3 regions of the Pseudoduganella sp. OTU4001 genome follow, and region 1 is predicted to be linked to each of the others. Evidence: predicted binding sites of a transcription regulator. Region 1 holds the regulator's gene; each other region holds the start of a gene.
The links. The regulator sigma-54, encoded in region 1, starts transcription at its own class of promoters, with help from an activator protein. The targets are predictions, from matches to a motif close to TGGCANGNAANCTGCTTT.
Positions count from the first base shown of each region.

Region 2: AAHE99_RS08865 (PEP-CTERM sorting domain-containing protein) is a predicted target of sigma-54. The motif match lies at 3,761-3,778, and genes of this name have one in related genera.
Region 3: glnA (type I glutamate--ammonia ligase) is a predicted target of sigma-54. The motif match lies at 1,997-2,014, and genes of this name have one in related genera.

Region 1 covers NZ_JASATG010000004.1:14,356-19,935, reverse strand. Annotated here, with positions in the region: gene AAHE99_RS05035 (DUF6232 family protein) at 1-230, shown strand, start outside; gene AAHE99_RS05030 (Lrp/AsnC family transcriptional regulator) at 227-727, opposite strand; gene AAHE99_RS05025 (enoyl-CoA hydratase/isomerase family protein) at 685-1,770, opposite strand; gene hpf (ribosome hibernation-promoting factor, HPF/YfiA family) at 1,847-2,206, opposite strand; gene AAHE99_RS05015 (RNA polymerase factor sigma-54) at 2,274-3,767, opposite strand; gene lptB (LPS export ABC transporter ATP-binding protein) at 3,777-4,532, opposite strand; gene lptA (lipopolysaccharide transport periplasmic protein LptA) at 4,535-5,086, opposite strand; gene lptC (LPS export ABC transporter periplasmic protein LptC) at 5,100-5,580, opposite strand, start outside.
Region 2 covers NZ_JASATG010000007.1:81,771-87,350, forward strand. Annotated here, with positions in the region: gene AAHE99_RS08845 (alpha/beta fold hydrolase) at 1-992, shown strand, start outside; gene AAHE99_RS08850 (class I SAM-dependent methyltransferase) at 996-1,850, opposite strand; gene lpxO (lipid A hydroxylase LpxO) at 1,951-2,850, shown strand; gene AAHE99_RS08860 (alpha/beta hydrolase) at 2,857-3,690, shown strand; gene AAHE99_RS08865 (PEP-CTERM sorting domain-containing protein) at 3,812-4,453, shown strand; gene AAHE99_RS08870 (substrate-binding periplasmic protein) at 4,450-5,220, opposite strand; gene AAHE99_RS08875 (YeiH family protein) at 5,228-5,580, opposite strand, start outside.
Region 3 covers NZ_JASATG010000002.1:155,378-160,957, forward strand. Annotated here, with positions in the region: gene AAHE99_RS02650 (DUF4124 domain-containing protein) at 1-434, opposite strand, end outside; gene glnA (type I glutamate--ammonia ligase) at 517-1,932, opposite strand; gene AAHE99_RS02660 (rhodanese-like domain-containing protein) at 2,150-2,608, shown strand; gene AAHE99_RS02665 (NHL domain-containing protein) at 2,612-4,756, opposite strand; gene AAHE99_RS02670 (TonB-dependent receptor plug domain-containing protein) at 4,859-5,580, opposite strand, start outside.

The sequences.
Region 1 (5,580 bases):
TCGGCCCTGCAGTTCTGATCGCGCTCGGCTTAATTCCTGTACTGAATGGCGCCTATGTTGGCCTGTTTATTGCAGCAATTGGTATCGCCTGGTGGGCCATGCAAAAGACTGCCTACCACGTGATGCTGCACACCGCAGGCGGTGAAACTAGCGCTTTAAAAACCTATCAAAAGGAGTACCTTCAGAGCGTTGTGACAGCCTTGAATAACGCCATCGTCCACCGAGGCTAAAGCGTCAGCTTGGTTTCGAACTTGGAGCAGTTCATGGCGAACAGGCTCTTGACGTTGGTGACGTTGTGGTGGGAGGTGAATTCGCGGCGGGTGAAGGCGCTGTATTCTTCCATCGATTCCACCGTGACGATCAGGTGGAAGTCGAATTCGCCGGCCACTTCGTAGCAGGACATCACTTCGGGCTGCAGCCGCATGCGCTGTTCGAATTGCTTGAGGATATCGGTGTTCTGCTTCGCCAATTCAACGGAGACAAACACCGTCAGCGGGCGGCCGGCAAGCACGCGGTCGACCAGGGCGACGGCTTTCACCAGCACGCCGTCGGCGCGCAGCTTTTCGATGCGGCGCTGGCACGTGGCGACCGAGGAGTGCACGCGCTCTGCGATCTCGCGCAGGGGCGTGCTGGCATCTTCTTGCAGGACGTTGAGGATGCCGCGGTCGATCCGGTCCAGCTCCCTCATGCGAGGTGGCGCAGCGGGTGCGCCCAGGCTGGCCAGCATGGTTCGAAGAAGCGTTCCACCATCTCGGGCGTGACTTCGGCCAGCGTGGCGGGATTCCATTTCGGCTGGTTGTCCTTGTCGATCACCAGCGCGCGTACGCCTTCGAAAATCTCGCCGTGTTCGAAGTTGCGGCGCACCAGGTTGCGCTCCATGCGCAGGCAGTCGGCGACGCCCAGCGTGGCGCCGCGCTTCAACAGCTCGTGGGTCACGCACATCATCAGCGGGGAACGCAGCTCCATCGCTTTCAGGGACTTCTGCGCGAAGGGGCTGCTGTCGCCGCGCAGCGAGTCCATGATGGCGGGCACGGAGCCGGCGCCGAAGTGCTGGTCGATCAGTGCGCGCTGCTTTTCCAGTTCGCTGTCGCCGGCATAGGCATTGTGCGGACCGGCGAAGACGGCAATTGCGTCGCGCAGCGATTTGCCCGGCGTGCTTTCCAGCAGCGCGGCGAGGCCGGCCAGCTCGGTCTCGGGCACGAAGTAGTCGGCCAGGTCGAGGTAGAGCGCGTCGGCGGCGCCGACGGTCAGGCCGGTCAGGCCCAGCCACATGCCGAGCTGGCCCGGTGCGTGCGACAGGAAGTGGCTGCCGCCGACATCGGGGAACAGGCCGATATTCACTTCGGGCATGGCCATCTTGGTGCGGCCGGTGACGATGCGGACACCGCAATCCGGGCCGCCCTGGGCGATGCCCATGCCGCCGCCCATCACCACGCCATCCATCAAGGCCACATATGGCTTAGGGTAGAAGTGGATCAGGTGGTTCAGTGCGTATTCTTCGGTGAAGAAGTCTTCCAGCAGTGCGCTGCCGCCTTGGGTGCTGGCGCGGCCTACGTCGTGGAAGAAGCGGATGTCGCCGCCGGCGCACAGGGCGCGTTCGCTGGTGCTGCGCACCACCACGGCGGCGACGCTGGCGTCTTCGCGCCAGGCCAGCAGCGCCTGCGTCATCGCGCGCACCATGTCGAGGGACAGGGAATTGAGGGCTTTCGGGCGGTCCAGCGTGATGATGCCGGTGCCGTTGGTGATTTGGGTTTGGACGTGTTCGCTCATGCAAATATTTTAACGCACACTGGGCGCAAAAAAGGGCGCCAGATGCGCCCTTTGGTGTGCCTACTCTGCCAGTCCTTTACATGGCGGAGGGTGGTGCTTCGTACGTGTCCGGGAAGTGCTTGATGGCCGCGTGATTGTGGTTCTGCACACGGTCTTTGTATTTCATGACCTGGCGATCCAGTTTATCAATCAGGGTGTCGATGGCGGCGTAGAGGTCCTGCGACAGGCTTTCGACGTAAACAGTTTTGCCAGACATGCGCAGGTTGATTTCTGCTTTCTGGCGTTTCTCTTTCTCGGTGAGGTTATCTACAGTCAGGATGACAGCAATATCGATTACTTGATCGAAATGGCGCTTGACTCGTTCCAGCTTGTTTTGCACGTACTCGCGAATAGCCGGGGTCACTTCGACATGATGTCCACTGATGGTGAGATTCATACACACTCCTAAAGATGATGTCGCTCTCGAGTTCGTGCGCGCCGAAGCGCACAGAGGAACCCATGCACTACAAAGATTTACGGAGGCTTACCGGAGGAATTTTCAACGCTTCTCGATATTTGGCAACAGTCCGTCGCGCAATTACCATGCCTTGTTCTCCCAGCATGTCCGCAATCTTACTGTCGGATAAAGGATTCTTGGGGTCTTCTGCTCCTGTCAATTGCACGATCAGCGCCCGTATCGCAGTCGATGAAGCTTCACCCCCAGCTTCGGTCGCGACGTGGCTGCCAAAGAAATATTTCAACTCAAACATGCCATGCGGGGTGAGCATATATTTTTGAGTTGTAACACGGGAAATAGTGCTCTCGTGTAGTCCCAGTGTATCAGCTATTTCACGCAACACAAGGGGTCTCATGGCAACCGCACCGTGGCTGAAAAAGTTCTTTTGTCTTTCTACTATCGCTTCCGCCACGCGCAGGATGGTGTCGAAGCGCTGGCGCATATTTTTGATCAGCCATTTGGCCTCTTGCAGCTGGCCATTCATCTGCGATTCGCTCTTGCCTTGCTTGAGCAGGTTCGCATACAGGGCATTCACGCGCAGGCGCGGCACCACGTCGTTATTCAGCGTGACGACCCAGCCGCCGCGGCCCTTCTTCACGATCACGTCCGGCACTACATAGTCTGACTCGCCTGACGCAAATTCGGCGCCCGGATGGGGGTTGCATTGGCGGATCACGGCTTGCGCTTCACGCAGGTCTTCGTCGTCGCAATCGAGCGTTTTCTTCAACTTGGTGAATTCGCGCTGGGCGAACCAGGCCAGGTGCTTCTCGACGATGGTCAGGGCCATGCGGCGCGTCACCAGCGGCACGCAGGGCATGCGCTTGATCTGCAGCGCCAGGCATTCGGAGGCGTTGCGGGCGCCGACGCCGGGCGGGTCGAAGCTTTGCAGCAGCACCAGGGTGCAGCGCAGGTCGTCCAGCTCGATTTCCAGCTCGGGCGGCAGGCGTTCCAGGATTTCTTCCAGCTGCTCTTCCAGGTAGCCGTTGTCGTCCAGCGCGTCGATGATCATTTCCATCAGGGCGCGGTCGCGCGGCTCCTGCAAGGTCACGCGCATCTGTTCCAGCAGGTGCTCGCGCAGGGTGCAGCCGGAGGCTTCCAGCTGCGGGCGGCTGTCTTCGTCGTCGGCGGATTTGCTGCCGGCGCTGGCGCTCCAGTCGGTATCGTCGCTGCCGTTGGCAGCGCCCTCGCCCTCGCCGCCTTCATAGCCTTCGCCTTCGCTGCCGGCGCTGGCGCCGGCTTCGCCGCCATCGGTGGCCTGGGCAGCTTCGGGCGTGGCGACGCTGTCGTTGCCGGAGCCCTGGCTGATGGCGCCGTCGGCCAGCAGGCGTACCGAGTGGTCGAGCGGATCGTCGAGGCGTTCCAGCATCGGGTTATCGCTCAGCAGCTGTTCCAGCTCCTGGTGCAGCTCCAGCGTGGACAGCTGCAGCAGGCGGATGGATTGTTGCAGCTGCGGCGTCAGCGCCAGGTGTTGCGAGGTTCGCAGTTGCAGTGTTTGTTTCATGGCTTTCGCTTACATGCGGAAGTGTTCGCCGAGATAGACCCGGCGTACGGATTCATTGGCGATGATGTCATCTGGGCGGCCCGAAGCCAGCACGGCGCCCTGGTTGATGATGTAGGCGCGGTCGCAAATGCCGAGGGTCTCACGCACATTATGGTCGGTGATCAGGACACCGATATTGCGCTCCTTCAGGAAACGTACGATACGTTGGATTTCGATCACGGCAATCGGGTCGACGCCGGCGAATGGCTCGTCCAGCAGCACGAAGCGCGGGTTGGTGGCCAGGGCGCGTGCGATTTCCACACGGCGGCGCTCGCCGCCCGACAGCGACAGGGCCTGGTTTTCGCGCAGCTTCTCAATCTGCAAGTCTGCCAGCAGGGCTTCCAGGCGCTGGTCGATTTCCGCCTTGGCCAGCGGCTTGCCGTCCACCTGCTGGATTTCCAGCACGGCGCGGATATTTTCTTCCACCGTCAGCTTGCGGAATACCGAAGCTTCCTGCGGCAGGTAGGACAGGCCCAGTTGCGCGCGCTTGTGGATCGGCAGGCTCGAGACGTCGCTGCCGCCGATATCGATGGTGCCGGCGTCGGATGCCACCAGGCCCACGATCATGTAGAAGGAAGTGGTCTTGCCGGCGCCGTTCGGGCCGAGCAGGCCCACCACTTCGCCGCAATCGACTTGCAGCGATACGTCGTGGACAACCTGGCGTTTACCGTAGGATTTCTGAAGGCCGCGCACCACCAGGGTGTCGGCGCAGGTATTTGCTTGCATGCTTACTTCTTCTCCGCCGGTGGTTCGGTGCGCGATGGCTGGATCACCATGGTGCCGCGGCCGCCGCCCGGCTTGCTCTCACCGGTGGCCGTGTTGCGCACGCTGAAGAATTCCTTGCGGCTGTCGTAGGAGATGAATTCGCCCTGCACTTCGTCGTTCTGCTTGCCGCCTTCCAGGCGGCGGATGGCGGCCTTGTTGAACATCTTCACCAGCTCGGCCTGCTCGTCGTATTCGATGCGGTCGGCATCGCCTTCGACCCACAGGTCGCCGGCGCCGTCGCGCTTCTGGCGGAAGGTAGCCTTCTTGCCGTCGCCGTACAGGGTCACCTGCTGGTAGCCTTCCGGCGACTGTTTGACCAGCGCGCGTTCGGCGGTCATGGTCAGGGTGCCGCGAGTCAGCTTGACGCCGCCGCTCATGATGGTCACCTGCTTGACGTCGTCGATATCCATCGCGCCGTAGCTGATGTTGGTCGGCTTGTAGGAGTCGGCCTTCTCGGCCAGGGCCGGGGCTGCAACTCCCAGCAGCAAAGCTGCCGACAACAGAAGTCGTTTCATAATCATTCCTTGTTTATTGTGCCTTCGGCGGCAGCACCAGCGTGCCGGCGCCTTCCAGGTGCAATTGGCGCGTCGCATTGTTGGCGCGCATGCTATTGGCGGTAGCGGTCGTATTCCCCAGCTTCATCTTCACCGGCTGGTCGGTTTCCATGCGGTCTTCATCGGGGAAGATCACCAGCTTCTCCGTCGCCATGTGCATTGGCTGCGCATTCTCGGCGGCGGCACGGTCGATGGTCACGCTGCCGTTCAGGGTGACGCGGCTGTTGGCGTCATCCACGCGCGCCATCTTCGCCACGATCTCCATCGGCGGCCGCTCGCCGGCGCCCAGGCTGCGCACGCGCGGCTTGTCGATTTCCGACGAGTCGTCGATCGGGCGGTGGGTCAGTTTGTCGCCGGCGATGATGTAGCTTGGCTTGCCTTCCTTCGACATGCGTACGAAGGAGAAGTTCTCGATGATGTAGTCCGGTTCATTGGCTTGCATATCGGCCTGCATT
Region 2 (5,580 bases), on a different contig from region 1:
TTTTGAGGTTTTATGTTTCTGCGGCGGCTGTTGCTGCCGGGGCGGTTGCGGCTCGCGTGGCCGGCGCTGTGGAACTCGCGGGGGCTGGTGGCGGACGCGCTGCGGCGGTGCGGGCGCAGGCGGCGCGGGATGCGCGGGGCTGGCGGGCGGCGCGGCGCTTCGTGGCGACCAGCATGGGCCGCGTGGCGGTGGTGCAGCGCGGGCATGGTCCGCAGGCGGCGCTGTTCCTGCATGGCCTGCCGCTGAACAGTTTCCAGTGGCGCGGCGCGGTGTCGCGGCTGGCGCAGTACCGCCGCTGCATCGCGCCGGACTTCCTGGGCCTGGGCCACAGCGAGCCGGCGCCGGATGCGAAGCTGGATCCGGAAGGCCAGGTGGCGATGCTGGTGGAACTGCTGGACAAACTAGGTGTGCATAGTGTGGACGTGGTGGCCAGCGACAGCGGCGGCGCCGTCGCGCAGCTGCTGCTGGTGCTGCATCCGGAGCGCGTGCGCAGCCTGCTGCTGGCCAACTGCGATACGGAAGTCGACTGCCCGCCGCCGGCCATGCTGCCGGTGATCGACCTTGCCAAGCAAGGCCGCTTTGCGAAAGAGTGGCTGGAACCCTGGCTGGCAGACAAGGACAAGGCGCGCTCCAGCGAAGGCCTGGGAGGCCTGTGCTACGCCCAGCCCGCCGCGCTGGCGGACGAAGTCTTCGATACCTACCTGCGCCCCCTGGTCGACCACCCGCAGCGCCTGCACGCCTACATCGCCGCGCTGGAGCGCAACGCCCTGCACGGCATCAAGCCCGCGCTGCAGGCAAGCAAAGCGCCGGTACGCGTGTTGTGGGGCATGGCCGACGGCATCTTCCTGCCGCGCGGCGCCGACTACCTCGAGCAAGCGTTCGGCAACAGCAAAGGCGTGCGCCGCATCGCGGGCAGCAAGTTGTTCTGGCCGGAGGAGCGCCCGGAGCTGCTGGCGCAGGAAGCGCTGGCCCTGTGGCGCAGCGTGGCCTGATCTCTAGCGCTTGCGGTACAGGCAGACGATGATATCGCTGGTGAACAGCTTCGTCAGCGGCAGCAGCACGCAGCGGATGCCCAGCCACTGCACCGCCGCCTTCAGCGGATGCACCTGGCCGAACATGGTCAGCCGCTGCCACAGCCCGTTGGCGGTGACGGCATCGATCTCGGTGGAGTGCAGCAGGTCGAAGCCCTCGCTGCCCACCAGGCGGGTCAGGTTGTCCGGATTGAAGTAGTGCACATGCGGCGACGGCATCCCCTTTTGCCACAGCCGCTCGAAGGGACCGCGCAGCCCAACGCGCGCGAACAGCTTGGACAGACGGTAGAACAGCCCACGGCTGCTCGGCAGGTTCAGCACCAGCGTGCCGCCCGGCGCCAGCCGGTTGTGGCAATCGCGCAGTGCAGCGCGGATGTCGGGGATATGCTCGATCACATCGTTAAACACGATCACATCGAAACGCTCCTCGGCCTTGAGCGCCTGCGGGAAGTAGCCGATGCGCACCGGCAGCCCGCGCGCCGAAGCCTTGGCCGCCACCGCTTCATCCGGCTCGATGCCCTGCACCTCGAAGGCGCCGGCCGCCGCCTCCAGGAACCAGCCATGCGCGCTGCCGACATCGAGCAGGGTGCGCGCGCCGGGTGCGGCGTACTGGCGGGTGAGGGCGACGATGGTGCGGAAGTTCTGCTGGCGCAGCGCCTTGAGCGAGGTTTCGCGCGTGTCCTCGTCGATTTCCGCATGTTCGGCAGCGTGGTTGATGGCCACTGCCAGTGCCGCACTCTCATACGCGCAGGACGGGCAGGTGTGGTGCCAGCCCGACAGGCCGGCGCTCAGGGGAGTTTGGCATACGATGCAAGTCATGCTCAAGACGATAGCATGATTATATTGTTGAGATATACACAAATCATCACAGCCCAAGCTGCGGTAAAATCGCAGGTTTGGATCTAGCCGAGGTTTCCCGATGAAATGGGCTGTTGTTGGTTTCTACATCTTGTCCGTGCTGCACATTCACTTCCGTGGCAAGGTGCGCCTGCCGATCGGCCGCCAGCTGTTCGACCACTCGTCGTTCATGGCCCCGATCAATATTTTCATGCACTGGTTCTCGCGCGTGCCGTCCACCCCTTACCTGCCGGTCGACACGTTCAAGGAGCTCAAGCCGCTGGAGGATAACTGGGAAGTGATCCGCGCCGAGGCGGAAAACCTGCTGCGCCTGCAAAAGATCAAGGCGTCGGAGAAAAACGACGATGCCGGCTTCAATTCCTTCTTCAAAAACGGCTGGAAGCGCTTCTACCTGAAATGGTACAACGCCAGCCATCCATCGGCGCAGGAACTGTGCCCGCAGACCTACGCGCTGCTGGCCGCCATCCCGTCGGTGAAGGCCGCCATGTTTGCCGAGCTGCCGCCGGGCGGCAAGCTCAATCCGCACCGCGACCCGTTCGCCGGTTCGCTGCGCTACCACCTGGGCCTGGCCACGCCGAACGATGACCGCTGCTTCATCGACGTTGACGGCGAGCGCCATTCCTGGCGCGACGGCCAGGGCGTGATCTTCGACGAAACCTATATCCACTGGGCCATCAACGGCAGCGAGAGCGACCGCATCATCCTGTTCTGCGACGTCGAGCGCCCGATGCGCTTTGGCTGGGCGCAGGCGGTCAACCGCTTCCTCGGCCGCACCATGATGACCGCCGCCGCCTCGCCCAACGAGCAGGGCGACCAGGTTGGCCTGGTGTCCAAGCTGTTCCGCGTGTCCTTCTATGCCGGCAAATACCGCCGCGCTTTCAAGGCCTGGAACAAGACCGTCTACAAGATCACCAAGTTTGGCTTGATCATCGGCCTGGCTGCGGCGATCTTCTACATCTAATCCGGCATGCTGCGATTCCTGCACGGCGCCCTGGCTCTCGGCCTTGGCGCCGTTGTTTTTTGCGGCGCCGTTGCGGCCGCGCCGCCGGCCGGCGTGCAGCGCGACATCCCGTACGGCAGCGATGCGCGCCAGCGTTTCGATGTCTACCTGCCGGCCCAGGCGGCGCCCGGCGCGCCGGTCATCTTCATGGTGCATGGCGGCGGCTGGCGCATCGGCAGCAAAACCGAAACGGCGGTGGTGCAGAACAAGGCGCCGTATTTCACCGCGCGTGGCTACGTCTTCATCTCGATCGATTACCGCATGCTGCCCGATGCCGATCCCTTGCAGCAGGCGCGCGACGTGGCGCTGGCGCTGGCCGCGGCCCAATCGCGTGCAGCCGGCTGGGGCGCCGACCCGCGCCGCTTTGTGCTGATGGGGCATTCGGCCGGCGCGCACCTGGTGGCGCTGCTGGCGGCCAATCCGTCGCTGGCGCCGGGCGCCAGCTGGCTGGGAGTGGTCGCCCTCGATAGCGGTGCGCTGGACGTGCCGGACATCATGCAGCAGCGCCACCTGCCGCTGTACGACGCTGCCTTCGGCCGCGATCCCGCTTTCTGGCGCCAGGTCTCGCCGCAGCACGCGCTGCAGCCCGGCGCACAGCCTTTCCTGCTGGTGTGCTCCAGCCAGCGCGAGCGCGCCTGCCGCCAGGCACACGCTTTTGCCGCCCGCGCGCAAGCGGCCGGCGTCCGCGCCGAGGTGCTGGAGCAGGCCAAAAGCCACCGCGACATCAACCTGCAGCTGGGCGCCGACCCGGCCTATACCGGCGCCGTGCAAACCTTCCTCGACAGCCTGGGCGCGCGCTGAAACGCACAAAATGTCGGATTTCTTTACAGTGCAATCCATGCATCGTTTAAAATCAGCAACTTAAATTGCATGGCTCGATTTTTGCTTATTTATCGGCAACTTGAATTATCTTGGAGAAAGTATGAAAAAGCTGTTGCTGGTCCTCGCCACCGCACTGCTCGCAGTAAGCCAATCCGCCCATGCCGGCCTGATTTTCACCGTGCATAAATTCACCGAGAGCTCGGTCACTTTCTCGCTGACCGGCCAGATGCCGACAGCTGTGCCGCAAGTCGATGGATCGACGACGCTGGACCCTGGTCCGGCCCACCTCAACCTGCTTTACACCGGCAACCTGTGGGCCGGCGCCGGCAACGCCCTGGTCGCCAGCTCGCTTAGCGGCGACCCCTTTGTCGGCTCGGGCGGCCTGGGCGAAGGCTGGACCGGCGGCTGGGGCGACTGGGGCCTGGCCGTGAACTTCACCTCGATGGAGATGCGCTCGGAGCTGACCAGCCTGTTCGGCAGCGGTGAGCAAGTCACCCTGTCCTGGGACGGCACGCCCCTGCTGAACCCTCTTGGCACCGGCACCATTGCGCTGTACTGGGGCAGTGTGGCGTTCGGCGTCGACGCCGCCGAAATGATCAACGTGCCGTTTGGCGCTACGCAAGTGGTCAACGGCGCTATCCAGCCGGCCGCCAATGAAGTGCCGGAACCTGCCGGCGCCGCCCTGTTCGGCCTTGGCCTGCTGGCGCTGGGCGCGCTGCGCCGCAACCGCCACCGCGCTTAACGGCAGCCCTCCGCCAGCGTGAAGTGATAGCGCTGCGCGATGCGGCGCCACTCGCGGTCGCACGGCATGGCGGCCGCAATCCTGTCCAGTTCCTGCGCCAGTTCCGGCTCGCCCTTGCCCAGCACGAAGTGGCGGCCGAACTGGTTGAACGGCTTGTCCCCCACATGCAGCTGCCCCACGGGCAGCTTTTCCTTATCCATCTGCCGCTTCAGGTAGCGGAATGAACTCAGCGGCATCACGGTGAAATCCGCCTCGCCTTTCGACAGCCGGCGCAGGTTGGTGATGGCGTCGGCTGCATTGCTGCGCGCGATGCCTTTGCCTACGTATTCGTCGATGCCGGGATAGCGGTTGCCGTAGATGCCGGCAAAGCGGAAGCCCACCAGCGAAGCCGGCCCCTCATAGCGTACGGGATTCTCCACGCGCGACACCACCACATTGCTGTCGTCCAGGAAGGGCGGGCTCCAGTGGAAGCGCTTTTGCGGCACGTCGCCGATGAAGACCGGCGCCAGGAATAGCGCCACGCCATGGAAGCCGCCCGGCGCCTCCATCAGCTGGTTCAGGTCGCGGCGCGGCAGCGACACCAGTTCCAGCGTATGCCGTCCGCCCAGCTTGCGGTTGACGTAAGCCACCAGCTCGGGCGCCAGGCCGCGCCTGCCCTCCACATAGGGCGCACCGCCGTAGCTGTTATAGGCTTTGATCGTGATGGCAGCGGCAGGTGCGGCGCCGACGGCGCTGCAAAGCGCCAGGAGCAGGATGGGGCGTCGCATCAGCCGATCATACCATCGCGCCGCCCCACTTCAATGCAACCAGTACAAGCGCCGCCAGGAAGGCGGTTTCGGCCAGCATCAGCAGCACGGGCTTGATGCCGACGGTTATGATTTCCTGCAGCCGGGTGCGCACGCCGATGGCGGCGATCGAAGCCACCAGGCACCAGCGCGCCAGGCTGTTGGCGCCGTCCTGCACCGCGTGCGGGATCACGCCGGTGCTGTTGATCGCCACCAGCACCGCAAAGGCCACTGCGAACCAGGGCAGCATGGGGACCTTGGCGCCAGCGTCGCCGGTGCTGCGGCGCACGCGCAGCGCCATCGAGATGGCGAAGATCACCGGCAGCAGCATGGCCACGCGCA
Region 3 (5,580 bases), on a different contig from region 1:
GCAATGCTGTCCTTCAGGCCAGCCACGCGCTCCTGGTATTTGGCGGCGTTGCGCTCGTCGGCACGGCGTTCAGGCTCGCCGTTGTTGAACTCCTTGCGCAAATCCGCCAGCTTACGGTTTTCGGTGTTGAGTTCGTCGGTCAGGATGGCGCGGCGGTCGGCGTCGCGCGCCTTTTGCTCGGCGCTGTCGACGCGCGGGAAATTGGACGGCGCCACCGCCGGTGCGGCGGACGGTGCGGCGCTGCGGCGCGCGGCGCCGGCCGGCGCGGGAATCGAGGCGCCTGGCAGGTCCAGCGGCTTGCAGTGCGATCCCTTGCGGGTATCGGTCAACTCCTTGCGGCCTTCGGCATTCACGCAGAGGTAAATTTGCTGCGCCTGCGCTGCGCCACTCACGGCCAGCAACGCCAGCCCAGATACGAGAGTGCGAGTGTTCATGCCCCGACTATACAACATCCGAAAAAAAACGCGAGGGAAGCTGGGCTTACCTCGCGTTTTGCTTGTTCAGCAAAGTTGCCGATTACAGGGAGTAGTACATGTCGAACTCAACCGGGTGGGTGGTCTGGCGCATGCGGGTGACTTCGGTCATCTTCAGTTCGATGTAGGCATCGATCATCGAATCGGTGAACACGCCGCCGCGGGTCAGGAACTCACGGTCTTTGTTCAGTGCGTCCAGGGCTTCTTCCAGCGATGCGCACACGGTTGGGATCAGTGCATCTTCTTCCGGTGGCAGGTGGTACAGGTCTTTGGACGCTGCTTCGCCTGGGTGGATCTTGTTCTGCACGCCGTCCAGGCCGGCCATCATCAGTGCAGCGAAGCACAGGTATGGGTTGGCCAGTGGATCCGGGAAGCGCGCTTCCACGCGGCGGCCTTTTGGATTGGCCACGTGCGGGATACGGATCGAAGCGGAACGGTTACGGGCCGAGTAAGCCAGCTTCACTGGAGCTTCGTAGCCTGGCACCAGGCGCTTGTACGAGTTGGTGCCTGGGTTGGTGATCGCGTTCAGCGCTTTGGCGTGCTTGATGATGCCGCCGATGTAGTACAGCGCGAAGTCGGACAGGCCGGCATAGCCGTCGCCTGCGAACAGGTTTTTGCCGTCTTTCCAGATCGACTGGTGCACGTGCATGCCGGAGCCGTTGTCGCCCACCACTGGCTTAGGCATGAAGGTAGCGGTCTTGCCGTAGGAGTGAGCCACGTTCCAGACGATGTATTTCAGGTTCTGGGTCCAGTCGGCGCGCTCAACCAGGGTCGAGAACTTGGTGCCGATTTCGTTCTGGCCAGCGCCAGCCACCTCGTGGTGGTGCACTTCGACCGGGATGCCCATCTGTTCCAGGATCAGGCACATTTCGGAACGCATGTCCTGGAAGGAATCGACTGGAGGCACTGGGAAGTAGCCGCCTTTCACGGTTGGACGGTGGCCGGAGTTGCCGCCTTCGATGTCCTTGTCGGTCGACCAGGAAGCTTCGTCGGAGTCGATCTTGACCATGCAGCCGGACATGTCGATGCGCCACTTGACGGAGTCGAAGATGAAGAATTCTGGCTCTGGGCCGAAGTAGGCGGTATCGCCCAGGCCGGAGGACTTCAGGTAGGCTTCAGCGCGCTTGGCGATGGAGCGTGGGTCGCGGTCGTAGCCCTTGCCGTCCGACGGTTCGATCACGTCGCACTGCATGAAGAGGGTGGTCTCTTCCATGAACGGGTCGATGTTGGCAGTCGCTGGGTCTGGCAGCAGGATCATGTCCGAAGCTTCGATGCCTTTCCAGCCGGCAATCGAGGAACCGTCGAAGGCGTGGCCCGATTCGAACTTGTCCATATCGAAAGCGGAAACTGGCACGGTTACGTGCTGTTCCTTACCACGGGTATCGGCGAAACGGAAGTCCACGAACTTGACTTCGTGATCTGCTACCATCTTCAGAACGTCTGCGGCGGTCATTGCCATTGCATATCTCCTAAGTGAAAAAAGCGCCGCTACCTCTTGGGCGCGGCCAACGCTGGTGGTACATTAAGCAGGATTCATGCCAGCAAATTCCCGGCAAGCAGTGCAGAAAATGCGCACCATGCGAGTGCGTTTTCCGATTATCGCACCAATCTGGTGCATAGTCGCACCGATTAATGCAAATGCATCGTTGTGGTGCAGTCATCATAAAGGAAAAACCATGAGTTCCAGTGAGATTCTCGACCGTGCACGCAAACGCGACACTTCCCTGCCCTATGCCGGTGCGGTGACCCCGCAAGAAGCCTATGAACTGCTGAAAAGTGACCCGCATGTGCGCCTGGTGGACGTGCGCACGAATGCCGAACGCGACTGGGTAGGACGGGTGTCTTTGCCGGCCGAGCAGCAGGCGGCGGTGCAGTGGAATCTCTACCCGGGCGGCACGCCGAACCCGGACTTCCAGGGCCAGCTGGCCGCTGCCGTACCGGGCAAGGACACCGTGATCGTGTTCCTGTGCCGCTCCGGCGTACGCTCGCGCCACGCCGCCAAGGCCGCCACCGAAGCCGGCTACACCCAGTGCTTCGATATCCTGGAAGGCTTTGAGGGAGATAAGGACGCCGACGGCCATCGCAAGACCGTCAGCGGCTGGTGCAAGGCCGGCCTGCCATGGGCCGGCGCCTGATCCTTATTGCGTGATGCGCAGGATGGCTTGCTCGCTGGCGATATAGAGCACGCCGTCCTTGTCGACTGCCATGGCCTGGATTTGCGCCAGGCTGCCCGGCAGCGGTCCCAGCTCAACACCATATGAGCCTGCCTTGCCGAGGATGATGCTCGAGCTGCCGTCCGGCTTGACCTTGCGCACCACGACCGAGGTACCGCCGCTGCCCTCCGCCACATACACATTGCCATCCCTGTCCACCGCGATCGCGACGGGCACCGCATCGATTCCCCCATAGCCGTAGAACAGCAGTACCGTACGCGTGCCATCCGGCGCCAGGCGGACAAGATCCTGCCCGAACTTTGCCGTGTTCGCTTCAAGCACATGGCTGTTGCCGCGCGCATCGACCGAGTCGAGCAGGTAGCTGGTCTGCTGCACCGTGCTCACCACACCGGCTGGCGTCAGCTTGCGGAGCACCGATTGCATATGGCTGGCATTGGGCAGCCGCACCGCATCGTACAGATACAGATTGCCGGCGGTATCGAACTGCGCGTGGGCTACGGAATTGAAGCGCGCCTCGGCAGCACTGCCGTCAGCCACGCGCATATCGCCCTCCTTGCCCGCCAGCCAGGTCAGCGAACCATCCGCGTTCACCCGGCTGATGGCGCCACCGGAAAACGCCACCATGCTGCCGCCGAAGTTTGCCCCAGCCAGGAAGTATCGGATTGGGCTGCCAGCGGGCGTTACCGTCGCCAGGCCGGCCGGCTTGACCGATCCGTCCTTGCCGACTTTGTACACTACGTCGCCGAGCGCCAGTACCTCGCCCTTGCTGTCGATCGCGAGCCCACGCACAAAATTCAATGGCGGGGACACCAGCGAACCATTCACCACATCGTACTCGGCGGCTTTGCCTGAGACTGTGCTCACCGTGCCATCTGGCGTGATCTTGCGCAGCACCTCGCTGCAGGCAGCGAACAGGTTGCCGGCTTTGTCGAGCGCCAGGCCCGCCAGGCCATCGAGACAGGCCTGGTTGCCTTTGCCGTCCGCCGCTTTGCATGGCCCGGTCTTGCCCGCCAGCGTAGTCACGACGCCAGCCGCAGTCACCTTGCGGATCAAGCCACTGTCAGACACGTACACAGTGCCATCCGCGTCTGCCGCCACGCCACTGATTGAGCCGAAGCGGGCCGCGCTACCGCTACCGTCCACAGGCGTGGCCAAGGCGCCGGCCGGCTGTTCGACGCCCGCCAGCACGCTCACCGTGCCGTTCGGTGCAATGCGGCGCAGCACAGTGGCCGTCGCCACCAGTACGTTGCCAGCACCATCAACGCTGATATAGCGATCCACATCGACCCCGGTCGCCAAGGTTGTGGTTGCGCCCGATGGCGCGATCTTGCGCACGCTGCGGTAGTACAGGTCGGTGACATACAGGTTGCCGACCTTGTCGAAGGCCAGCGCACCCGGATCGCCGAAGCGCGCCGCAGTACCCATGCCGTCCGCGTTGCCCAACTGGTCGGCGACGCCGGCCACAAAGCTCTCCACACCAGCTGGCGTGGTCTTGCGCACCGAACGGCCGAACAGGTCGTAACGGTTGCCGTCGGCGTCGATTGCCAGCGTGCGCCCGTCAATCACCAAACCCGGCGCGGTGGCCAGCGTGGCTGTGCCATCGGTGCCCATGGTCGCGGTGCGCATGCGGCCATTGTCCGGCAGGTAGACCACGCCGTTCGGTGCAACCGCGACCGCGCGCGCGAAGAACAGGCGGCCCGGCTTGCCGTCCAGGTTGCCCTGCCCGCCCAGCGCGCCGGCGAACAGCGTAATGCCCGGCGCGGCCTTGACGGTCAGGATAGCCGGGGTGCTGGCCAGCGTGCTGATGCCGCTCTTGACGATCACGGTCCAGCTGCTGCCGTTGTCGGCCAGCTGCGGCGTGAAGGTGTAGCTGGCGGCAGTGGCGCCGGCGACGTCGGCGCCGTTGCGCTGCCATTGGTAAGTGAGGCCGCTGCCACTGGCGGCAACGGTGAAGGTGACGCTCTGCCCTGCCGTCACGGATTGCGCGGCGGGCTGGCTGGTGATGGCCGCCGGTGCCGGCGGGACAGGAGTACTGCTGCTACCACCGCCGCCGCAAGCGCTGAGCGCGATGGCCGCCAACAGACTGGCCAGGTAAGTCGAAATGCGCACTTCAATTCCTTGTTAAGTCTGCGGAATTGCAATGTTACATCATTACTTATTTTGCAATGTTACTTTCAAGTAAAAAGCCCCGCCGTAGCGGGGCCTCCAGTCTTACAGCGTGTAGTTCAAGCGCGCGTAGACGAAGCGGCCGGAACGTCCGAACGGCGAGTAGTTCGAGAACGGCGCGTTGCCGGTGCTGTTCAGGGCAGCCGGATAGGCATCCGGATACTGGTCGAACAGGTTCTCGGCACCCACGGCTGCCGTCAGGCGTTCGGTGATCTTGTAGCGGCCTTCGATATCGACCAGGGTCTTCGGCGTCATCCAATGGTCCAGCGCAGCGGTGGTGCCAGGCTGCAGCACCTTGCCGTAGCGGGTGGCGCGCAAGGTGCCGCTCCAGGCGCCCAGCGAGTGGTTCAGGCTCGCGGTGAACTTGGTCTGCGGGGTGCCGTGCTCAAAGGTCAGCACGTTGATGCGGTCGAACAATGGCGGTGCCGGGTTCAGCGCGGCCAGCTGTGCGGTCACCGGCACCTTGGTCACTTCGGTCTTGGTGTAATTGCCTGCCAGGGTGAAGTCGAAGCGGCCGGCCATCGGCGACATCCATGGGTAGCTTGCCACCACATCGACACCGCGCGTGGTGGTATCCACGCCGTTGATGAAGAAGCGGCCGCCGCCCACGCCGATGAAGCCCAGCGAGGTCAGGTAGTTGCGCACATTGGTCTGGGTCAGGTTCTCCGACAGCACGATGCGGTCGCGGATCTTGATCTGGAAGCCGTCCACCGTGAACGAAGCCTTGCCCACCTTGGCCACGGCACCCAGCGAGAAGTTGGTCGACT